2 regions of the Pseudomonas sp. NPDC007930 genome follow, and region 1 is predicted to be linked to the other one. Evidence: riboswitches for the same ligand, from Rfam matches in the RefSeq annotation. Region 1 holds a riboswitch; the other holds the start of a gene.

Region 1 (3,548 bases):
ACGCGGTGCGGGTCAGCGAGTGATGGAAGGTGTGCCCGCGCAGGCTGCCTTCGGGCAGCTCGACCAACTGCAGCGCCAGCGCCGCCAGCCGCGGCTGCATCTGCGCCTCGCCCGGCAGCAGGCCGGCCAGCGCGGCGCCCTGGCCGTGCACATCGGTGAGCTGTTCGAGCAGGTAAAGCATGCCGCCGCACTCGGCCAGCAGCGGTTTGCCGGCGCCGTGGTGGGCGCGCAAGGCGGCCAGCATCGGTGCGTTGGCGGCCAGTTGCTGGTGGTGCAGCTCCGGGTAACCGCCGGGCAGGTACAGGGCATCGCAGCGCGGCAAGGCGGCATCGCGCAGCGGCGAGAAGAAGCACAGCTCGGCGCCCAGCGCGCGCAGCACGTCGAGGTTGGCGCGGTAGATAAAGGCAAAGGCGGCGTCTTGCGCCACGCCGATGCGCTGGCCGGCCAAGGCCTGCGGCAGGCTCTCCAGCGCCGGTGCTTCGAAGCACACCGGCGGCGGCAGCAGGTGCTCACAACTGGCGGCCAGCGCGGCGGCGGCGGCGTCCAGGCGTTGGTCGAGGTCGGCCAGCTCATCGGCCTGCACCAGGCCCAGGTGGCGGCTGGGCAGCTCGATCGCGCTGTCGCGCGGCAGCCCGCCGTACCAGCGCAAGCCGGCGGGCAGGCTGCCTTCGAGCAACTGCCCGTGGCGCGCGCTGCCGACGCGGTTGGCCAGCACGCCGGCAAAGGGTAAGTCGGGTTGGTAGCTGGCCAGGCCCAGAGCCAATGCGCCGAAGGTTTGCGCCATCGCCTTGCCGTCGATCACCGCCAGCACCGGCACACCGAAGTGGCGGGCCAGGTCGGCGCTGGAGGGGGTGCCGTCGAACAGCCCCATCACCCCTTCGATGAGGATCACATCGGCCTCGCCGGCCGCCTGCCAGAGCAACCGGCGGCTTTGCTCGGCGCCCACCATCCACAGGTCGAGCTGGTACACCGGCGCGCCACTGGCGCGCTCGAGGATCATGGGGTCGAGAAAGTCCGGCCCGCACTTGAACACCCGCACCCGCCGGCCTTGCTGGCGGTGCAGGCGGGCCAAGGCCGCGGTCACGGTGGTTTTGCCTTGGCCGGAGGCCGGCGCGGCCACCAGCACGGCCGGGCAATGGCGCGCGTGGGTCACAGTTCCACGCCCTTTTGCGCGCGAATGCCGGCGGCGAACGCGTGCTTGACCAGGCCCATTTCGGTCACGGTGTCGGCCAGCTCGATCAGCTCGGACTTGGCCGCGCGGCCGGTGACCACCACGTGCTGCATCGGCGGGCGCGCGGCGAGGTCGGCCATGACCTGGTCGAGGTCGAGGTAACCGTGCTTGAGGGCGATGTTCAGTTCATCGAGCACCACGAACTGCACGGCGGGGTCCTGCAGCATTTCTCGGGCCTTGGCCCAGGCTGCCTCGGCGGCAGCGATGTCGCGCTGGCGGTCCTGGGTTTCCCAGGTAAAGCCCTCGCCCATCACGTGGTAGCTCACCTCGGCCGGGAAGCGCCGGAAGAACAGCTCTTCGCCGGTGCTGTTGCGGCCCTTGATGAACTGCACCACGCCGCAGCGCATGCCGTGGCCCAGCGCGCGGGCGAGCATGCCGAACGCCGAGCTGCTTTTGCCTTTGCCGTTGCCGCCGAGCACCAGCAGCACGCCGCATTCGTCTGGCGAATTGGCGATGCGCTCGTCGATCAGGGCTTTTTTGCGCTGCATGCGTGCCAGGTGGCGCGCGTCACGGTCTGGGGTGTCGCTCATGGGGCTCTCCGCGGCGGCGCGGGGGCGTGCACCGACGCGCGCCCACACGCGGTGGCCGCTGGCTGTCGATGCCGCTCTCACCCGCGCGGCCTTGGCTGTAATGAATGAGGTTCAGGCCGGTCTCCGGGCTGATGAGCGGCGTGCGATCAAGGCACACCCAGGCCGGCCGCCTTCCCGGTTTCCCAGTGGCATGTGGCAGGCGTTGGCTCATTTACCGTTGCGGGGGCAGCGCCGGTTTCGCACCGGCTTCCCTGTTTCACCCGGGCAAGCCGGGCACCTGAAACGAACCGCGAAGGTTAGAGCCTGGCGCTGCCAGCGTCAATCGAATGAACCCAAACGGGCCGGCGGCTTTCCTATGTTTCACCCCCGCGCCGAACAAGGACTGCCACCATGCGCCACGCCCTGTTGCCCCTGAGCCTGCTGATCGCCGCCAGCGCCCAGGCGGCCACCCCTTACGCCCCTGGCTTTGGCCCCAACCCAGAGCTACCCGCCCCGCAGAAGTCGCTGATCCCGACCATGAACATCGCCCCGGCGGTGGGCTGGCCGGAGGGCGCCAAGCCGCGGGCGGCGCCCGGCACCCAGGTGGCCGCCTTCGCCGAGGGGCTGGACCACCCGCGCTGGCTGTACGTGCTGCCCAACGGCGATGTGCTGGTGGCCGAAACCAATGCCCCGCCCAAGCCTGAAGACAACAAGGGGGTGAAGGGCTGGGTGGCCAACAAGGTGATGAGCCGCGCCGGCGCCACGGTGGCCAGCGCCAACCGCATCACCCTGCTGCGCGACCGCAACGCCGACGGCGTGGCGGAAACCCGCTCGATTTTCCTGAAGAACCTCAACTCGCCGTTCGGCATGGCCTTGGTCGGCAATACCCTGTACGTGGCCAACGCCGATGCGCTGGTGAAGTTCAAGTACACCCCGAACGCCATGTACCTCAATGGCACGGGTGAGAAAGTGCTCGACCTGCCCGGTGGGCCGATCAACCACCACTGGACCAAGAACGTGATCGCCAGCCCCGACGGCAAGAAGCTGTACGTGACCGTGGGCTCGAACAGCAACGTGGGCGAGAACGGCCTGGCGGCCGAGGAAGGCCGCGCGGCGATCTGGGAAGTCGACGTTGCCAGCGGCCAGCACCGGGTGTTCGCCTCGGGCCTGCGCAACCCCAACGGCCTGGCCTGGAACCCGCAAAGCGGGCAACTGTGGACGGCGGTGAACGAGCGCGACGAGATCGGCAACGACCTGGTGCCGGACTACATCACCTCGGTGAAGGACGGCGGCTTCTATGGCTGGCCGTTCAGCTACTGGGGCCAGCATGTGGATGAACGGGTCAAGCCGGGCAACCCGGACCTGGTGAAAACCGCCCTCGCCCCAGACTACGCGGTGGGTGCGCACACCGCGTCGCTGGGGCTGATGTTCGCCGAGCAAAACGCCCTGCCGGCGCCGTTCGGCAACGGCGCGATCATCGGCCAGCACGGCTCGTGGAACCGCAAGCCGCACAGTGGCTACAAGGTGTTGTTCGTGCCGTTCAGCGGCGGCAAGCCCAGCGGCGCGCCGATCGACCTGCTCACAGGCTTTCTCGACAAGAGCGAAAACGCCTATGGCCGGCCGGTCGGGGTAGCCAGCGACCACAAGGGCGGGGTGCTGGTGGCCGACGATGTGGGCAACAAGATCTGGCGGGTGAGCGCTGCCCAGTAGGGTGCCTTTGAGGGCCTCTCGCCCGGCACAGCCGGCCTCCCACCGGTTCTGTGTTGCCTCTTAAATCAACTACTTACACAAAACTGGTGGGAGGCCGG
Region 2 (3,548 bases), on a different contig from region 1:
CACCCTCAGCGGCAAACTGCGCCGGCTCGACAAGGTCGACTCCGCCGAGCCCCTGGAGCAAGACTTCGTCGCCCGCAAGCTGAACTTCGTCGAGGCCCGCGAGCGCGCCCCGCTCGACCCGGCCCTGGCGGCCTGGGTGATCGCCCCGCAGCACCGCGTGGCGCACCAGTTGTGGCACACCGTGCGCGACAAATGGCACCTGCTCGGCGAAGACCGCCGCGTGGCCCTGCGCACCCTCGGCTGGCAGCCGGGGCCCAAGGAGAACGAGCGCGACGCCCGCGGCAAGTACAAAGACCACAACGGCTCGGGCATCGATTTTTTGTACATGCACCGGCACATGCTCGGCATCGCCCGCACCATGAACGCGCCGCCGGCCTGGCAGCACTTCCCGTTGCCGGTGCCGATGGCCGAGACCGACCGGGTAGGGTTCATCCGTTACTTCGAAAACCACGAAGCGCGTTCGGCGCCGCCCACCTGGCTGGCGCCCAACGACGAGGCCTACAGCATTGGCGTGGCGCGGATCAAAAGCCGCGACACCTTCTTTGGCAACTTCCAGGTCTGGGAATCGCGCTTTCGCGACCCGCACTACCTGGCCAGCATGACCCTCGGGCAGTTCGGTTCGGAAATCGAAATGACCCTGCACGACTGGCTGCACATCTGCTGGGCAGCGGTGCCGCGCGACCCGAGCAACGGCGTGCCGCAGCCGTGGGCGCGGGACCCGGCGGACTTCTCCGAGCATTGGTTCGCGCAAAGCAACGACTTTCTCGGCGACCCGTTTTCCTCCCATGTGAACCCGGTGTTCTGGGGCTTCCACGGCTGGATCGACGACCGCATCGAAGACTGGTACGACGCCCACGAGCGCGCCCACCCCGGTGAAGTGCAGCGGGTGGCGCTGGGCGATGTGCCGAACTGGTTCGCCAAGGGCCGCTGGGTGGAGATCGACGACCCCTGGCTGGGCCCGGTCAGCCACGACTGCGCCGCCGGCCCCGGCATGTGGATCGACAAAGCCGTGGAAAAAGACCTCGAAGTGATGAAAATCGCCCTGCGCACCACGGCGCTGGAGCGCAACCGCCTCGGCGACACCCTGACCCAGGCCAAGCGCCGCCCGTGGTACGCGCGCAACCTGCCGGGGATGCAGGAAACCTGACACCGCCTGGCCGCGCGGCTTGCCCCGGCGGCCAGCTGCGCGTAGCCTTGCGCGTTCGAGGTACCCTTGCGCGCAAGGGTCAATAGGGAACGCGGTGCCCCGCAGTGGGCAAAGCCGCGGCTGCCCCCGCAACTGTAAGTGGTCCATACCCTGGCCAAGCCACTGCGCCCACCGCGCGGGAAGGCGCCAGGGCCGGCGCAAGCCAGGCCACGAGCCAGGAGACCTGCCTCGTACACTTATCTTTCAACCGGGCGGGGTGATCCGGTGGCGAATGCCTTCCTGCGGGCGCCCCTGGCGGCCCGGCGGTAGCCATGGCGCCGCGCCCGCCGCGCAGCCAAAGGGCACCTGATGAAAACGCTGGCCAAAACCCCCGTCACGATCGTTACCGGCTTTCTCGGCTCGGGCAAAACCACGCTGCTGCGCCACCTGCTCGACCACGCCCAGGGCCGGCGCATCGCGGTGATCGTCAACGAGTTCGGCGAGCTGGGCATCGACGGCGACCTGCTCAAGCAGTGCAGCATCGGCTGCAGCGAAGAAGAAGCCAACGGCCGCGTGTACGAGCTGGCCAACGGCTGCCTGTGCTGCACCGTGCAGGAAGAATTCTTCCCGGTGATGCGCGAACTGGTGCAGCGCCGCGGCGACCTCGACCACATCCTCATCGAAACCAGCGGCCTGGCCTTGCCCAAGCCGCTGGTGCAGGCCTTCCAGTGGCCGGAAATCCGCAACGCCTGCACGGTCGACGCGGTGATCACCGTGGTCGACAGCCCGGCGGTGGCCGCCGGCACCTTCGCCGCCTACCCCGAGCAGGTCGACGCGCAACGCCAGCAAGACCCAAACCTTGACCACGAGTCGCCACTGCACGAGCTGTTCGAAGACCAACTCGCCAGCGCCGACCTGGTGGTACTGAACAAAGCCGACCTGATCGCCGCCGAAACCCTCAAGCAGGTTCGCGAGCAGGTGTGTGAAGAACTGCCGCCGGCGGTGAAAGTGATCGAAGCCAGCAACGGCCGCCTGCCGCTGGAAGTGCTGCTGGGCCTGGGCGCGGAATCCGAAGCGCACATCGACGGCCGCGCCACCCACCACGACAGCCACCACGGCGACGGTGAAGACGATCACGACCACGACGCCTTCGATTCCATCTCGCTCGACCTGCCCGAGGCCGACGAAGGCAAGCTGCTGGCGGCGCTGACCAGCCTGGTGCTGCGCCACGGCATCCTCCGTGTGAAGGGCTTCGCGGCGGTGCCGGGCAAGCCGCTGCGGCTGCTGGTGCAAGGGGTGGGCAAGCGTTTCGACAAGCACTTCGACCGCCCCTGGAAGGCCGGCGAGGCGCGCGTCACGCGCATGGTGCTGATCGGCCAGGAACTCAACGAAGCAGCCCTGCGCGGTGAGCTGCTGGCCGCGTTGCAAGGCTGACCGATGCACCTGTTGCGCACCCAGCCGGGCGGTTTCGTGCCCGACGACAGCATTGCCGACCTCGGCCAGACGCCCGCGCGGCTGGTGATCCTGTGCAGCGGCGATTCGCACCTGGCGCTGCTCGCCGAAGCCGCCCGGGCGTTGCCCGAGGGCTACCCGAGCCTGCGCCTGGCCAACCCGATGCAGGTGCAGAACCACGCCTCGGTCGACCTCTACGTCGACCAGGTGCTGCGCCACGCCGAGGTGGTGGTGGTGTCGTTGCACGGCGGCGTGAGTTATTGGCGCTATGGCGTGGAGCAACTGCTGGCGCTGGCCGAGGCCGGCGTGCGGGTGCTGTTCGTGCCCGGCGACGACCGCCCGGACCCAGAGCTGGCGGCCCTGTGCAACGTGCCTGGCGAAGACGCCGAGCGGGTGTGGCACTACCTGCGCCAGGGAGGGCTGGGCAACGCCCACGGGCTGTACGGCTTTTTGGCCGACCGCTACCTCGGCTGCCCGCAGCCCTGGGCCGAACCGCAGGCGCTGCCGCGGGTGGCGCTGTACCACCCACGGCTGGCCACGCCCACCCTGGCCGCCTGGCAGGCGCAGTGGCAGGCGGGCGCGCCGGTGGCACCGATCCTGTTCTACCGCTCGCACCTGCAGGCGGCCAACACGGCGTTCGTGGATGTGTTTTGCCAGGTGCTGGCCGAGCACGGGGTGAACCCCTTGCCGATCGCCGTGGCCAGCCTCAAGGAGCCCGCCTGCCTGGCCCAGGCCGAGGCCTGGATGGACGAGGCCGGCGCCGCAGTGGTGCTCAACACCACCGGTTTTGCCCTGAGCAACCCGGAGGCGCCGCACCTGCGCCCGCTGCGCCGCGACATCCCGGTGCTGCAGGCGATCTGCGCGCAAAGCAACGAGCCCGACTGGCTGGCCAACCCCCAGGGCCTCGGCCCGCGTGACCTGGCCATGCACATCGCGCTGCCCGAGCTCGACGGCCGCATCATCGGCCGGC

The links. A riboswitch is a leader RNA that binds a small molecule or an ion and turns the genes downstream of it on or off. The one in region 1 is predicted to bind cobalamin.
Region 2: another riboswitch for cobalamin. It lies ahead of cobW (cobalamin biosynthesis protein CobW); the one in region 1 lies ahead of cobO (cob(I)yrinic acid a,c-diamide adenosyltransferase).

The regions. Positions count from the first base shown of each region.
Region 1 covers NZ_JBIBKC010000019.1:28,216-31,763, reverse strand. Annotated here, with positions in the region: gene ACFZCE_RS24140 (cobyrinate a,c-diamide synthase) at 1-1,153, opposite strand, end outside; gene cobO (cob(I)yrinic acid a,c-diamide adenosyltransferase) at 1,150-1,761, opposite strand; cobalamin riboswitch at 1,858-2,057, opposite strand; gene ACFZCE_RS24130 (PQQ-dependent sugar dehydrogenase) at 2,152-3,450, shown strand.
Region 2 covers NZ_JBIBKC010000011.1:123,237-126,784, reverse strand. Annotated here, with positions in the region: gene ACFZCE_RS20520 (PvdJ/PvdD/PvdP-like protein) at 1-1,147, shown strand, start outside; cobalamin riboswitch at 1,189-1,393, shown strand; gene cobW (cobalamin biosynthesis protein CobW) at 1,496-2,560, shown strand; gene cobN (cobaltochelatase subunit CobN) at 2,564-3,548, shown strand, end outside.